One region of the Massilia sp. Soil_C_3 genome, then DNA from elsewhere that is predicted to be linked to it. Evidence: predicted binding sites of a transcription regulator. Region 1 holds the regulator's gene; each other region holds the start of a gene.
The links. Region 1 encodes FNR, which switches genes on or off when oxygen is low (the NO sensors DNR and NnrR bind a similar motif). Its sites were predicted from a motif close to TTGATNNNNATCAA; they were not measured.
Positions count from the first base shown of each region.

Region 2: a site for FNR is predicted at 1,407-1,420, ahead of AC3A6F_RS14340 (KamA family radical SAM protein). Genes of this name have one in related genera too.
Region 3: a site for FNR is predicted at 2,702-2,715, ahead of AC3A6F_RS24250 (CehA/McbA family metallohydrolase). Genes of this name have one in related genera too.
Region 4: a site for FNR is predicted at 2,128-2,141, ahead of AC3A6F_RS19290 (OmpW/AlkL family protein). Genes of this name have one in related genera too.

Region 1 covers NZ_JBDGJG010000008.1:300,724-304,704, reverse strand. The annotation lists gene AC3A6F_RS18505 (DMT family transporter) at 1-688, opposite strand, end outside; gene AC3A6F_RS18500 (AraC family transcriptional regulator) at 751-1,509, opposite strand; gene fnr (fumarate/nitrate reduction transcriptional regulator Fnr) at 1,514-2,275, opposite strand; gene AC3A6F_RS18490 (TorD/DmsD family molecular chaperone) at 2,517-3,203, shown strand; gene AC3A6F_RS18485 (formate dehydrogenase) at 3,190-3,423, shown strand; gene AC3A6F_RS18480 (formate dehydrogenase subunit alpha) at 3,442-3,981, shown strand, end outside.
Region 2 covers NZ_JBDGJG010000006.1:312,597-316,577, forward strand. The annotation lists gene AC3A6F_RS14330 (methyl-accepting chemotaxis protein) at 1-645, opposite strand, end outside; gene AC3A6F_RS14335 (cache domain-containing protein) at 761-1,216, opposite strand; gene AC3A6F_RS14340 (KamA family radical SAM protein) at 1,497-2,891, shown strand; gene AC3A6F_RS14345 (MFS transporter) at 2,909-3,981, shown strand, end outside.
Region 3 covers NZ_JBDGJG010000014.1:108,763-112,743, reverse strand. The annotation lists gene AC3A6F_RS24265 (GH92 family glycosyl hydrolase) at 1-1,144, opposite strand, end outside; gene AC3A6F_RS24260 (RidA family protein) at 1,287-1,688, opposite strand; gene AC3A6F_RS24255 (LysR family transcriptional regulator) at 1,751-2,653, opposite strand; gene AC3A6F_RS24250 (CehA/McbA family metallohydrolase) at 2,792-3,981, shown strand, end outside.
Region 4 covers NZ_JBDGJG010000009.1:95,622-99,602, reverse strand. The annotation lists gene pabB (aminodeoxychorismate synthase component I) at 1-1,236, shown strand, start outside; gene AC3A6F_RS19290 (OmpW/AlkL family protein) at 1,443-2,054, opposite strand; gene AC3A6F_RS19285 (acetyltransferase) at 2,228-2,665, shown strand; gene AC3A6F_RS19280 (glutathione peroxidase) at 2,670-3,254, opposite strand; gene AC3A6F_RS19275 (CoA-binding protein) at 3,326-3,748, opposite strand; gene AC3A6F_RS19270 (peptidoglycan recognition protein family protein) at 3,860-3,981, shown strand, end outside.

The sequences.
Region 1 (3,981 bases):
GCCAGGCCGGCAGGGTGTGTTCGCCCGACGCCAGTACGAAGGCGGGCACCGCCAACGCCAGCGCCATGACGCCCGTCACCACGCCCACCAGCAGATTCCATTCATGCGACGAAACCCCCTCGATGCGCGCCAGCCAGCGGCTGTTATGTACCGCGAAGATGGTCCACGACACCAGCGCACCGAAGGCGCAGGCCAGGCCGGCCAGCGATCCCGGGGCAGACGCCGACAGCGACTCCCAGCCGATGCAGGCCAGGCCGGCGCCACTCAGCAGCAGCGAAGGCAGCAGACGGCGCAGTGGCACCGCGTCGCCGTCGCGCGAACCGACCAAGGTGACCGCGATCGGCAGCAACCCGATCACGATCGAGGCCATGGCCACGCCGCCCAGTTGCACGGCATTGGCGAGAAACAGGTAATAGACGATATTGCCGGTGAGGCTGAGCCCGATCAAGGTGCGCCAGGCCGGCCAGCCGAGGTGGCGGCGCAACCGTCCCCAGGCAGGGTAGATGAGGATGGCGGCGACCAGGCCATAGGCCAGGTAGCGTCCGGCCGAGAGCTGGATCGGCAGGAATTCGGGCGCCAGTTCCGGGGCCAGGAAGACCAGGCCCCAGAGTGCGCCGGCGGCGATCCCGGCGCCGATGCCGAGCAGGGTGGAGCGGGACAGTCCGCCCGCGCCAGTAGCTGTGTACATGATGAGAATCTCCTTTGAGTGGAGATTCTCTGGCCTGGACCTGCCCCTGGTCTTGGCCGGGACTACTGCGGTTTTGGCGACTTCTCCTGACCCGCACGCCGATAGGCGGCGGGCGTGGTGTCGAACACGCGGCGCATCGCCCGCGTCAGGCTGGCCTGGTCCGAGAAGCCGCAGGCCAGGGCGATGTCGGCCACGCTGCGCGCGCTGTGGGTCAACAGGCCGCGTGCGCAATCCAGGCGGCAGCCCAGCAGCCAGGCATGTGGGGTGCTGTCCATCTCTTCGCGAAACAGCGCGTGCAGGCGGCTGACGCTCAGGTTGGCGGCGCGCGCCATCGATTCGGTGCTCCAGGCCAGGCCGGGCGCGGCCTCGATGCGCGCCAGCAGGGCCGCCAGGCGCGAGGTGGCGCGCGGCGCGTCCAGGCTCAGGGTGTCGAGCAGCAGCGGCACCCAGCCGTGCACCAGCGATCGGGCCGGCGCGGATTCACGGGCCATCAGTCCCATGAACTCGACCAGCTTGCGCGCCGCAGGGCCGAGCGTGACGAAGGGCCGCTCGAGCAGGCGCTGCCAGGGACCGTCGCCGAAGGCGGCGCCGTCGACGTCGACGATCAGGGAATCATTCGCGCCCGGGCTCGACTGCGCATGCCAGGCGCCGGGCGCCACCAGCGCGCCATGCAGGGGATCGAGGCGGCCGCGCCGCTCTTCGATGTCGAGCACGACTTCGCCGTGCACCGGCAGCACCAGCTGGGCGAAGTCGTGGCGGTCGCCCCAGTGCACGCGGTCGTAGCTGCGCAGGTGCAGGTCGCACGACGGCAGCGGCGTCATGCTGTCAGGCCATCGGGCTGCACACGTCGGTGCCGGCCGCCAGCGCCTTCAGCTTGACCGGATCGAGCAGGGTGACTTCGCGCTTGTCGACCTCGAGCCAGCCCTGCTTTTTAAAGCGCGACAGCAGGCGGCTGATGCTTTCGATCGTCAGGCCCAGGTAGTTGCCGATGTCTTCGCGCGACATGCGCAGCTGGAAGCGGTTGGCCGAATAGCCTCGGGTGGCATAGCGCGCCGACAGGTTGACCAGGAACACGGCGAAGCGCTGCTCGGCGCGCATATTGCCGAGCAGGAGCATGACGTTCTGCTCGCGCGTGATTTCCTGGCTCATGATGCGGTGGAAGTGGCGCAGCAGGGTCGGCACTTCGCCGAACAGGTCTTCCAGGCGCGCGAACGGGATCTCGCACACCTCGGAATCTTCCAGCGCCACCGCGTCGCAATGGTGGGTGCCACTGATCGCATCCATGCCCAGCAGCTCGCCGGCCATCTGGAAGCCAGTGATCTGGGCTTCACCGGCGGCATTCACCTGATAGGTCTTGAAGTGGCCGAAGCGCACCGCGTACAGGTTGCGGAACGATTCGCCGACGCTGTACAGGCGCTCGTCGCGCTCCAGGCGGCGACGGCGGCCGATGATCTTGTCCAGGCGGTCGATGTCGGCGTCTTCGAGGCCCATCGGCAGGCACAGCTGGTGCATGCTGCACTGGGCGCAGGATTTGAGGGCGTGGATATTGAGTGGCGGCTCGGCTTGCCGGGACAGGGTCTGGCTCATGAGGGATGGTCGCTTGGTTCGGTACACCGCGATTATAGACGTGTTGAAGCGTCAATCTCGACAAACACATGCCATTTATTTGCAATTGAGAAACAACTCCGTTGCGTTCCGTTGCGTTCCGGTCGTTCGGCGCCCCTGCTCACCCATACCGGGTTCATTTAGCCTTAAACGCAACTGTGCGCACTCAATATCAATCGAGGCCTACACTGCCATATAAATTGAACAACTGGAGTGATCCCCAGTGTCATCAACTACTGAGACCGTGTCCGATCGCAGCGCCTTTGCCACCGCAATCGCGCGCCCGGACCTGCCGCCGGGCGGCGAAGACCAGGCCAGGGCGGATCTGTATGCCTTGCTCTCCCGCCTGCTGCTGGCCGCGCCCGACGCGGCGCTGCTCGATGCGCTCGCATCCAGCGATCCCATCCTGGCTGAGGGCGGCGACCCGGCGCTCGAACGCGCCTGGGATCAACTGACCGTGGCGTCCGGCGTGATGGACCCCCGGCTCGTCCACGATGAATTCAGCGCGCTGTTCGTCAGCGTCGGCACCCCGCCGGTCGACCCGTATGGCTCGCGCTACCTGGCCGGCTACATGAACGACACGCCGCTGGCGCACCTGCGCGAAGACCTGGCCCGGCTTGGCCTGGCGCGCATACAGGGGCGGGGCGAGTTCGAAGACCACCTCGGCGCGCTGTGCGAGACCATGCGCGTGCTGGTGGCCGGCGCGCCCGGCATCCGGCGCCAGCCGCTGGACGTGCAGCGCCGCTTCTTCGAGGCCCACATCGGCTCCTGGTGCATGCGCGCGCTGGACGACATCGCCAATGCCGACGACGCCAACTATTACCGCCTGGTCGCCCGCTTCGCACAGGCGTTCCTGGCAATCGAGGCGGAAAGCTTTGGAGTAGGAGAGGACACCGATGAACAAGCATGATCCACGAGTCCAGCAGGATCCCGGCCAGGACCGGCCCGACCCGGCGCGGCGCGGCTTCCTGAAAGCCGCCCCGCTGGGCGCGCTGGTGGTGGCCGCTGCCGCCGCCCCGGCGACCGCGGCGCCACAGGCCGCCCCGGCCGCGCCCGACCCCAAGGTCAAGCGCGGCTACCACGAGACGGATCACATCCGCCGCTATTACGAGACCGCCGCCTACTGGTAGGCAAGCAGAGGAATCGATATGTCACTGGTCAAGTCCACGCGCGACAGCGCGTTGAAACGGCGCCGCTTCCTGGTCGGGGCTGGCGTTGCCGCCGGCGCCGGCGCCCTGGCGCGCCACCTGCCGTTGAACGTGATCGAACCGGCCCAGGCCGACCCGGTACCCGATACCCCGGTGCCGACCGTGGTCAAGCGCACCGTCTGCAGCCACTGCTCGGTCGGCTGCTCGGTCGATGCGGTCGTCGCCAACGGCGTCTGGGTGCGGCAAGAGGCCGCCTTCGATTCGCCGATCAATATGGGCGCCCACTGCGCCAAGGGCGCGTCGGTGCGCGAGCACGCCTTCGGCGAGCACCGCCTGCGCTATCCGATGAAGCTGGTCAATGGCAAGTACCAGCGCATCTCCTGGGACCAGGCAATCGGGGAGATCGGCGACAAGTTGCTGCAGCTGCGCAAGGAAGCCGGGCCCGATGCGCTGATGGTGATCGGCAGCTCCAAGCACAATAACGAGCAAGCCTACCTGCTGCGCAAATGGGTGTCGTTTTTCGGCACCAACAACTGCGAC
Region 2 (3,981 bases), on a different contig from region 1:
CAGCATCGAACGCCGCACCAGCATCGTCACCGCCAGCGACAGGCCGATCGACAGCAGCACCAGGCCGGCCATGCTCAAGCCCAGGCTGCGGAACTCGGCCTTGGCGGAGGCGTGGGCATCCTCGCTCATCTTCTTCTCGAGCTGGGCCAGGCGCGTCAGTTCGACGTCGAGGGCGACGAACTGCTGCTCGGCCTTCTGCATCGAGTTGGTGGCGATCGACTGGTCGACCGACGCCATCTCGATGGTCTCGCCGACCGCCTTGCGGTAGCTCGTCAGCGCCGCCTGCGAGGCCTCGATCGGCGCGCGCTCGTCCGCTTCGGCTTCTAGCGCGAACTTGCCCAGCTTGTCGCCGATGGCGGCGTGCCTGCGCCCGATGTCGGCCGTCAGGGCCGTCAAGCGGTTCTGGGCGAAGCTGCCGTTGACCCAGGCCAGCAGCTGGTAGGCGTTGGCATGCGCGAAGCGCGCCTCGCCGGCGACGTCGGCCACCGCCTGCAGGCGCGCGGCGCGCACCTGCACCATGTGCTCAAGCGACGCGTTCTGGCGCACCATGCCGTAATAGGCGGCCGCCGAAAGCATGGTCAGCAGGACGAGCACGAGTCCCGGGGCCAGCAGCAGTTTCTGGCCGATCCGCAGTTTGTTCAGCATGGATTACTCCGTGAGAGAAGGCGGCTTCCATGATGCAAGCGCATCCGGAGTCACCGTCATCCCCGCGCAGGCGGGGACCCAAGTTTGCCGGCACCGTGACAGCGCCAGCCGAAACTCACTTCTTATAGATGCCCGCCTCCAGCACCACATCATCGACCAGCAAAATATACGTCGTCTTCGGCTCGATCTTGCCCGTGGTCGGATTCTTGTACTGGTAATCGACCCAGCCCTTGCCCTTGGCTGCGGCCAGCTCGATGATCTCGCGCCGGTATTTCTTGCCGTTCGCATCGGGCACGTCGGTCAGGTCCTTGCCGACGATCGACGGGTTGTACGGGTGCGCCAGCACGATGCCGGTCTTGACGTCGCGCAGGTCGACATACAGCGCGCCCTGGACGAAGCTCGGATCCTTGGCGTTGATGAGTCTCATCATCTCGGCCTTGCCCTTGGCCTTGATCACGGCGGCGCCGCGCTCGGCCATTGCGATGGCATCCTTCTCGGTCGGTTCATTGGCCAGCGCATTCGTGGCGGCCAGCCCCAGGCACAGGGCGGCGGCGGTGGCGATCATCTTCATGGGGACTTCCTTTCAGTTGAATGCTTGTAGGATATTTCTCAAGTGCACGCACTAATGTACCCAGCCGTGACGGTGCCGGATTGCGTTCGCACAATCGCAAGGGCTGCGAGCCGGTCGCGTTGTGTCCTTGCCTCATTTCGTCGCGCCTTGCGACAGGTTTGTCCAAACTCCGGTGCGAGACACCGTGTGGTTGATTGAGGGCAATTCCTGTTGCATATAGGCTCCCTAAGATGAGTTCTTCCCGGCAACTTGCCGCCTGTCATCTCACTGGAGAATTCTCGTGACCACGACTGCATCGACGCCTTCCAAGTTCAAGCCGTATACGCGCCAGTCCATTGTTACTGCGCGCCAATGGGAATGGCTCACGCCCGAGCTGCAGGAAGCCGTACAGGTGGTGTCCCACGTGCTGCCGTTTCGCACCAATGCCTATGTGATGGATGAGCTGATCGACTGGAAGCGCGTGCCCGACGATCCGATCTACCGCCTCACCTTCCCGCACCGCGACATGCTGCCGGCACAGGAATACGAGCAGCTGCGCGAGCTGGTGCTGTACAAGAAGGACGATGCCGCAACCGCGCGCCTGGTGCACGACATCCGCATGCGCATGAACCCGCACCCGGCCGGCCAGATGACGCACAACGTCCCGCGCGTGAACGACGCGCCGCTCAAGGGCTTGCAGCACAAGTACAAGGAAACCGTGCTGTTCTTCCCCAGCGCCGGCCAGACCTGCCATGCCTACTGCACCTTCTGCTTCCGCTGGCCGCAGTTCGTCGGCATGGAAGAGATGAAGTTCGATGCGCGCGAGTGCAGCGAACTGGTGGCCTACCTCAAGATGCATCCGGACGTGACCGACGTCCTGATCACCGGCGGCGACCCGATGATCATGAACACGCGCTCGCTGGCCGAATTCCTCGAGCCCCTGCTGGCGCCCGAGCTGGAACACATCCAGAACATCCGCATCGGCACCAAGTCGGTCGCCTATTGGCCGCAGCGCTTCGTGTCGGACAAGGACAGCGACGATCTGCTGCGCCTGTTCGAGAAGGTGGTGGCGAGCGGGAAGAACCTGGCCATCATGGGCCACTACAACCACGCGGTAGAATTGCGCGCGCCGATCGCCCAGCAGGCGGTCAAGCGCATCGTCGGCACCGGCGCGACCCTGCGCATGCAAGGCCCGCTGATCCGCCACATCAACGAAGACCCGAAGAGCTGGGCCGAGCTGTGGACCACGGGCGTACGCCTGGGCGCCATCCCCTATTACATGTTCGTCGAGCGCGACACCGGCCCGCGCGACTACTTCTCGCTGCCGCTGGCGCGCGCCCATGAGATCTTCCAGGAGGCGTACTCGATGGTCTCGGGCCTGTCGCGCACCGTGCGCGGGCCGTCGATGAGCGCCTTCCCGGGCAAGGTCGTGATCGACGGGGTGGTGACCATCAATGGCGAAAAGCTGTTCGCGCTGCAGTTCCTGCAGGCGCGCAATCCGGAGTGGGTGCGCCGCCCGTTCTTCGCCAGGTTCGACCCCAATGCGACCTGGCTCGACCACCTCAAGCCCGCGTTCGGGCGCGACCGTTTCTTCTTCGAGATGGAAAGCGGCGGTCCGCTGCGCGGCCCCGGCGGGCGTGTGATTCCGCTGGTCCCGGCCGGCCAGCGCGGCGAAGCGCAACCCGACGCGGCCTGACGCCGGACGCAGGTCCGATGATGCAGCCAGCCGCCGTGGCTTGCCCGGCGCCCCTGCGCCTGTCCGGCGTGGGGGTGTTCTTCTACGTGTTCCTGCCGTTCGCGCTGGGGCACTACCTGTCTTCGCTGCTGCGCAACGTGAACGCGGTGCTGGCCTCGCACCTGGTGGGTGCGCTGGCGCTCACGCCGGGCCAGCTCGGATTATTGACCAGCGCGTTCTTCTTCGCCTTCGCCCTGGTCCAGCTGCCGGTCGGGATGGCGCTGGACCGCTATGGGCCGCGCCGGGTGCAGGTGACGATGCTGCTGCTGGCTTCCTGCGGCGCGTTGCTGTTCGCGAACTGCAGCGGCTTTTATGGCCTGCTGGCGGCGCGCGCCGTCATGGGCTGCGGCCTGGGCGGCTGCTTCATGGCGGCGGTCAAGGCGATCGCCACCTGGATCGCGCCGAACCGGCTGCCGTCGGTGCACGGCTACCTGATCGCGGTGGGCGGCATGGGCGCCGCCAGCGCCACGATGCCGGTGCGCGCGGCGCTGGAATACACCGACTGGCGCGGCCTGTTCCTCCTGCTGGCTGCGCTGGTGGCCTGTACCGGCCTGTTGATCGCGCTGCTGTACCCCAGGAACGACGGCCCGGCCGCGCAGCGCGGTCCGCTGCTGCCGGCCCTGCGCGAAGTCTGGCGTGCACCGAGTTTTCGCGCGGTGGCTTCGCTGGTGCTGATCCCGCATGCGGTGTTTTTCGGCGTGCAGGGCCTGTGGATCGGGCGCTGGCTGTCCGACGTGGGCCGCTATCCCGAGCCCGCAGTCGCCTATCTGCTCTACCTGGGGATGGCGGCGGTGGTGTTCGGCGCGATCGCGGTCGGCATGATCACCGAATGGGCCGGACGGCACGGCATGCTGCCGCTCGACGTGGCGGCCGCCGGCATCACGTTTTTCGTGCTGGTGCAGGCGGCGATGGTCATTGGCTACCGGCCCAGTTTCGCGATGCTGTCGGTGATGTTCACGCTGGTGGGCACGATCACCGGCATCGAGTACGCCATCGTGGCGCAATCGATGCCGCGCGAACTGACGGGACGCGCCGCGACTTTCCTGAACCT
Region 3 (3,981 bases), on a different contig from region 1:
CCCACAGCGAGAAGGTCGAGTGGAAGCGGAAGTTCTTCGCCTTGTGCACCTGGTTGTCCGGGCCGCGGTAGCTGCCGTCGATGTCCATGAACAGCGACGGCGCCAGCATGGTGTGGTACAGGGCGGTGTAGAACTTGGTGCGCATCGGACCTTCGGCCTCGACCTTCACCGCGCCCAGCGCGTCGTTCCAGGCCTTGCCGGCGCGCTCGCGCTCCTGGTCGAAGTCCCAGCCCGGCATCTCGGCCAGGTTAGCGATCGCATTGTCTTCGCTCACCGCCGACAGGGCGACCTTGACCAGCAGCGTGCCGTCCTGCGGCACGCCGAAGTTGAAGTCGGCCATCAGCTGCTTGCCTTCGACGAGCGCTTTGTCGCCAGGCGTTTTACCCGGTGGGGCGAAGCCGCGGTAGGCGATCGCCTCTTCGCGGTTCAGGAGCTGGCGGGTGTCGATCGGGCGCGAGAACTGGATCGCGAAGTGCACCTGGCGGCCGGGCGCCCAGCCGCGCGTTTCGCGCATGCCGGTGATGGTGGTGCTGTTGCGCACGCGCAGGCGCGCCCACAGGTTCTTCTCGTCGTAGTTGTAGATGCTGGTGCGCAGGTCGAGCAGCACCTTGGCCGGCTCGCCGGCCTTGAATTTATAACGGTGCAGGCCAACGCGCTCGCTGGCGGTCAGTTCGACGTCGACTTCATGGTCCTTCAGGCGCACGGCGTAGTAGCCCGGTTCGGCCTTTTCCTGGTCGTGCGAGAAGCGCGAACGGTAGCCCGAGAACGGACGCTCCGGATAGCCCGGCTCCAGCTTGGTCTCGCCACTGTAGGGCATCAGGAGCACGTCGCCGAGGTCTGAGTGGCCGCTGCCCGAGAAGTGGGTGTGCGAGAAGCCGAGGATCGAGCTGTCGGTGTAGTTGTAGCCCGAGGCCCAGGGATAGCTCTGGCGGAAGTGGCGGTGCTGGGTGTCGGGGCTGAGCTGCACCATGCCGAAGGGGCGGCTGGCGCCGGGGAAGGTGTGACCATCGCCGCCGGTGCCGATGAAGACGTCCACGGCTTCGGCCGGGCTGCCCGGCGGGGCGGCCAGGGCGGGAGTTGCACTAAACAAGAGTGCCGCACTGGCGGCGATCGAGAGTTGTCCGAAAGTGAGTCTGGCCGTCATGAGGTCTCCACACGTGGCGGCAGCGATGGGCGCCGCCAGTTTTAGTTGCACTATACCCAAATGCAACTTATATGTGGAGACTGGTTTCCGGGCAATCCTTACCGTGTTTCAGCCCATCTGTTTAGCCGGTTTACTAAACATTTTACGCGCGGCGCTTGGCCACCGCCTCGATTTCGACCAGGGTGTCGGGCGACGCCAGCGAGGCCACGCCAATGCCGGTCAGGGCCGGGCGCGGCAGGCCGAGGTGCCGTACCAGGATCGGCGCCAACGTTTCGAGGTGCTCGCCGATCTCGCCGCGCACGTAGACGCGCAGTTGCAGGATCTGCTCGACCGAGGACCCGGCCGCCTCCAGCACCGCGATCAGGTTGCGCGCCGCGCCTTCGGTCTGCTCGGCCAGGGTGGTGTGCCTGACCTGGTAGTCGCGGTCCCAGTCGACCTGGCCCGACACGAACACCAGGCCGGTGTCGTGGTCGATGGTCGCGTGGGACAGGCCGTGCGGGGCGCCGTCATACAGTGCAGGGGGATTGATGCGTTCGATGCTCATGCGGGGACCTTTGCCATTGATGGGAATCGCGTCAGCTTAAGCAAGCGCACCGGCCGTGGCAATCAAGCTTCGCTTGTAGCCGATACAAGGCGGGTCTTGACCCGCTCGAGCAGCCAGGCAATGAAAGGATCGTTCTGCGCATTCGGATGGTGGGCGGCCACCACCTGGTAGCCCGGCGGGTACTTGGGCAACGCGATCTCGAATAGCCCCTCGCAGGGCAGCAGGCGCGATGGCATGAAGGCGACCAGGTCCGATCCCTTCAGGTATTCCAGCGCCATGAAGAAGGACGGCGCCGACGCCACCACCCGCCGCTGCAATCCCTGGCGCGCGAACCAGCCATCGGCCGACCCCGTGAAACTGGCCATGCCCGGGTTGGTGACGATGAAGTCGTGCGCCACCAGCTGCTCGAGCGGCATGACGCCGCCGCCAGCCAGTGCGCGGTTGCCGGTAACGCAGCGGTACTGCTCGATAAACAGCGGCTGCGTGACGAGGCCGGGCGCGACGTAACCGTCCACCGTGAAAATCAGGTCGATTTCGCCCTGGTGCAGCTTGCGGGTGAGGGCGCTGACCTCGATGTCGACCACCGCCACCTTTACCTTCGGCGCCTCGCGCCGCAGCACGCGCACCAGGTCGGCCACGATCACCTTCTGGGTGTAGTCGGTGCCCGAGATTACCAGCGTGCGTTCGGCGTGTTCGGGGCGTACCTCGAAGGGCAGGGGAATCCCGTTCAGCTGGGCCAGCACCTGGCCGATGTGCGGCGCGATCAGTTTCGCATAGGGCGTCGGCGCCATGCCCTGGCCGGTGCGCACGAACAGCGGGTCGCCCAGGATGGTGCGGATCTTCTTCAGTTGCAGGCTGACCGCCTGTTGCGAGACGTCCAGGTGCTCGGCCGCAGCCGAGATGGTGTCGAAGCGGCTCAAGGCGTCGAGCGTGCGCAGGTGGGTGATTTCGAGCTTGTCGATCATGAGGCTGCCAACATAAACGGCTATCCCGCTTGTTGCAAGTTGTCATGATTGAAACTCATCAAAGCAAATGGACGAAATGACAATTTTCATGGGAGGCTGGTCAATATGAATGAGGCATGAAATTGCAAGAATTGCATCATGAAAACCTCACTTCGGCCCTCACTTCTGGCCCTGTCGCTGTGCTGCAGCCTGGCGCAAGCCGCCCCCGCAGAACACCAGGAATTCGAAGCCACCCTGCTCGCGCCGTTCCAGGCCGGCGCGGCCCAGGGGCGGACCTTCACCCTGCACTTCGCCCATCCCGGTTTGGCGCGCGCGGACACCGTCGACTGGCGGGTGGAACTGGTCCGTCCCGACGGCAGGGTCGCCCTGCGCTGGCGCGGCGCGGCGCCGTTCACGGGCGAAGAAATGACGGTCTCCGTGCCCTGGTCCGGCCGCCTGGGATTGTCTCCGGCGCCGAGCGGCATCTACCGGGTCCGGCTGCGCGCCACCGTGCGCGGCGACGCGCATGAAGAAATAGAACAGGACTGGGAGATCGCGGTCGGCGCGCCGCTGCTGCCTGCCATGCCGGCATTTTCTCCGCTGCCGCGCGCCTTCGAGCCGGCGGCCGTCGCGGCGCCGGGTGCGCTGCCCTACACGGTCTATCTCGGCAACCTGCACAGCCAGACCAATCACAGCGACGGCGGCGCCGACATCGCCGAGTGCAAGGGCGCGCAATCGCCCCTGAAGGCGCCGCACGGCCCGATTGATGCCTTCGCCTATGCGCGCGGCCGCGGCCTCGACATCCTGGTCGCCTCGGAACACAACCACATGTACGACGGCTCGGAGGGCAGCGCGCCGGATGCCGACCCCGCTGCCGCCAGTGCCCTGTACCGCGCCGGCCTGGAAAGCGCAGCGGGCTTCTCCAAAAAGCACCCGGATTTCCTCGCGGTCTACGGCCTGGAATGGGGCGTCATCAACAACGGCGGCCATATCAATATCTTCAACAGCGACGAGCTGCTGGGCTGGGAGACCAATGCGAAGGGCGAGCTGATGGCCGACACGCGCACACCGCGCGGCGACTACGCGGCGCTGTACACGCTGATGCGCGAGCGCGGCTGGGTAGGGCAGTTCAACCATCCGGCGCACTCGGGCCAGTTCCAGGTCGATGGCGTGCCGCTCGCCTACACCGAGGACGGCGGCGAAGCGATGGCGCTGTGCGAGGTGATGAACAGCACTGCGTTCTCGACCAACGTCAGCGAGACCGAGACCCGCCGCAGCAATTTCGAAGGCGCCTGCAACCGCTTGCTGGAAGCGGGCTATCGCCTGGCCTTCAGCACCAACCAGGACAA
Region 4 (3,981 bases), on a different contig from region 1:
CGCCATGAAGCGGGCATGCTGGTGGCGCGGCCGATGAAGGGCACGGCGCCGGCCAGCGGCGACCCTGACGTTGACGCCACGCGCGCGCAGGCCCTCGCGCAAGACCCCAAGAACCGCGCCGAAAACCTGATGATCGTCGACCTGCTGCGCAACGACCTGGGCCGCGTGGCGCAGACCGGCAGCGTCGAGGCGCCGGCCCTGTTCGAAGTGCAGCGCTATGGCGCCGTGCTGCAGATGACGTCGACCGTGCAGGCGCGCCTGCGCGCGGATGCCGGGCTGGAAGAGATCTTCAAGGCCCTGTACCCGTGCGGCTCGATCACCGGCGCGCCGAAACGGCGTACGATGGAGATCATCCACGAACTCGAACCCGATGCGCGCGGCATCTATACCGGTGCGATCGGCTGGTTCGATCCGGCGCCACCGGGCCGTGCCTATGGCGACTTCTGCCTGTCGGTGCCGATCCGGACGCTGGCGCTGGGCGCACCTAGGGACGGTATTCGGCGCGGCGAACTGGGCGTCGGCGCCGGCATCGTGTACGACAGCGATGCGCAATCCGAATACGCCGAGTGCCAGCTGAAGGCGCGTTTCCTCACGGGCCTCTCCAACGAGTTCACCATCTTCGAGACCATCCGCGCCTCGCGCGAGCATGGCTGCCGCCACCTGGAGCAGCATCTCGATCGCCTGAGCGCATCGTGCGCCTATTTCGGTTTCGCCTTTGACCGCGGCGCGGCGCACGTGGCGCTGCTGGAAGCCAGCCAGGCCCTGCCCTCCGATGCGCTGCACCGCCTGCGCCTGGCGGTGGACCATGCCGGCGCGCTCACGCTCACGTCGGGCGAGCTGACGCCCTTGCACGAACCGGTGACCTTGCTGCTGGCCCAGGAGCCGACGCACAGCGGCGACGTCTTCCTGCGCCACAAGACGAGCATCCGCGGCCGCTACGACGCGGCGTGGAAGGCAGCGGAGGCGCAAGGCGCCTTCGATATGCTGTTCTTCAATGAGCGTGACGAGTTGACGGAAGGAGGACGCAGCAGCGTGTTCCTGCGCTTCGGCGAAGAATGGCTCACGCCGCCGCTGACGGCCGGCGTGCTGCCGGGCGTGATGCGCGGCGTGATGCTGGCCGCGCCCGCGTGGCATGCGCGCGAAGCCGTGATTCAGCGCGCGATGCTGGCGCAGGCCGACGACATCGTCGTCTGCAATGCCCTGCGCGGGCCACTGCGCGCGGTGCTCGCAGCATAACGCAGCATAGTCGGCCGCGCTGAATATAAGGCGTGGGTCGCGCCCCGCCCGTTCCCATATTCGATACTTTTGCTGGAAGCTCGCCCATGGAAGACGGGCAGGACGCGATCACGCGCAAGAGGTGGAGAGGCTCATACTGCTTGACGGCATATGCATGGTCCTCTGTCGCGCCGGTCCGCCAGTCGCGAACCGGCGTGAGCTGACACTTAGAAGCGGTAGCCGACACCCAGGCCGAACAGCACCGGATCGACCTTCAGGTGGCTGGCCTTGGCGCCGCCGACGTACACATCGCTGCGCAGGTTGACTTTCTTGACGTCGGCGTTGATCGACCAGTGTTCGTTCAGGCGGAAGTCGACGCCGGCCTGCAGCGACAGGCCCCAGCTATCGTTTTCCAGGTCGCCGGCGCCGTCGAGCAGCTTGACGCTCGACATGCGGGTGTAGTTCACGCCGGCGCCGATATAAGGGCTGATGGCCGCGCCGGGGGTGAAGTGGTATTGCAGGTTCAGGGTTGGCGGCAAGTGCTTGAATGTGCCGATCTCGGCGCCGTCCAGGCGGGCCTTGTGCTTCTGTGGATAAGTCAGGATCAGTTCGGCCGCGATGTGCGGGGTGAAGAAATAGCTGATGTCCAGTTCGGGAATGGTCTTGCTGCTCACCTCGAGGCGGTCCGCCGCGCCGACGCCGCCGACGGGCGTCGATTTGTTGTCCGGGTCGACGTGCACGGCGCGGGCGCGCACCAGCCATGGGGATTCCTGGGCCATCGCTTGCGAAGCGGTCACGGCAATCAGGGCCACCAGCACGGTTTTCATCGTCGTTTTCATCTTTTTCTTACCTTTCTTCGTTTTATGTCATCTGCGACGAAGGTAAGCTTATTGATGTGAGGAAAAACAAACTATGATGTACATCAAAATGACCATGCTATTAGTGTGGTTTATAAAACACCTATCTCCTAGGTTATATCTCTGAGACGAAAAAATCATTCGGAAGGAAAGCCATGCCAAGCATCACCATCGCCGCGAACGACGACCTCCCGCGCCTGTTCGACATCTGGGAAGCGTCCGTGAAGGCGACCCACGACTTCCTGCATCCGGACGATTTCCTGTTGCTGGTGCCGATCGTGGAGCGCACCTTGCGCGAGTTCGCGCCGCTGCATTGCGTGCGCGACGAGGCCGGCCAGCCCTGCGCCTTCATCGGCGTAAGCGAGGGAATGATCGAGATGCTGTTCGTGGATCCGCGCCACCGCGGCCAGGGCGCCGGACGGGCTCTGGTGGAATTCTCAATCGCGCACCTTGGCGCCACGCAGGTGGACGTCAATGAGCAGAACCGGCAGGCGCTCGGCTTCTACGAGCGTATGGGCTTCGCGGTGGCGGGACGGTCCGAGCAGGACCCGTTCGGCAAGCCCTACCCGATCCTGCACCTCGCACTGCGTTAGACGATTACAGCGCCGCTTCGATCTTCCCGGTCAGCTGCGGATCTTCCGGCGTGACCTTGCTCGGGAAGTAGTCGAGCACCTTGCCGTCGCGGCCGATCAGGTATTTGGTGAAATTCCACTTAGGTTCCTGGCCGGTGGCCTTGATCAGCTGCGCATGCAGCGGATTGGCTTGCGGGCCTTTCACCGAACTCTTGGCGAACATCGGGAACTTGACGCCATAGGTGTTGAAGCACAGGTCGGCGATTTCCTTGGCGCTGCCCGGTTCCTGCTGGCCGAAGTCGTTCGACGGGAAGCCCAGGATCACGAGGCCGCGGCCGCCGTACTTGGCGTAGATTTTTTCCAGACCTTCGTACTGCTTGGTGAAGCCGCAGTAGCTGGCCGTGTTCACCACCAGCACCACCTTGCCGGCGTACTGGCAAAGGTCTTGCGGCGCTTCGTCCTGCAGGCGCTTGAAGCTGTGCTTGAGCACGGCCGGGCAGGCGGCCGGGCTCTTGGTCAGGGCGGCGACCGGCGCGGCCTGAGCGCGTGCCGGCTGGGTGACACTGACAGCGGCCGTGGCGGCGAGCAGCAGGGCGATGGTCTTGATCATGGCGTGGTATTGACGACGGTTAAGGTGCGTCGATTGTAGCGCAAGCCAGGTCCCCGGCAACCATGCCGTTCTCACTCTTCCAGGTTGCGGTGCTCGATCTTGATGCAATGGTTCATGACCACGTCCAGCCCGGCGGCGCGCGCCAGGTCGGCGGCGGGCTGGTTCTCGATGTCGAGCTGCATCCACAGGCAACCGGCGCGCACGGCGATCGCGTCGCGCGCGATCGGCCCGATGTCTTCGGATTTGCGGAAGCAGTCGACGATGTCGATGCGCTGGCCGCTGCTGGCGAGGGCGTCGGCGGCCTCTTGCAAGGTCGCGTACACGGTCTCGCCGTGGATGGTCTGGCCGGCATAGCTCGGGTTGACCGGCAGGATGCGGTAACCATTGTGCTGCAAGTAGGCGCCCACTTCGTTGCTGGCGCGGTCTTCTTTATTCGACATGCCGACGATGGCGATGGTCTTGCTGTCGCGGAGGATCTGGGCAATGGTTCTCATGCTGTCTCAGGACGTTGTTATCGTTGGGATCAGCTTATCAGGTTTGTATGCTCTGGCGTTGCACGGTCAAACGTGGAAAGATGGCGGCTCATCCTTCCTGAATATGTGCCCATGAACCTCGGACCTGTTTCGCGTATCGGCGCCTTGCTTGCACTGGCCCTCTCGATAGGCAGCGCACACGGCGCCGAATCCCTGCCGGACGTCGAACGCGCCATCGTACCGGTCGCCAGCTG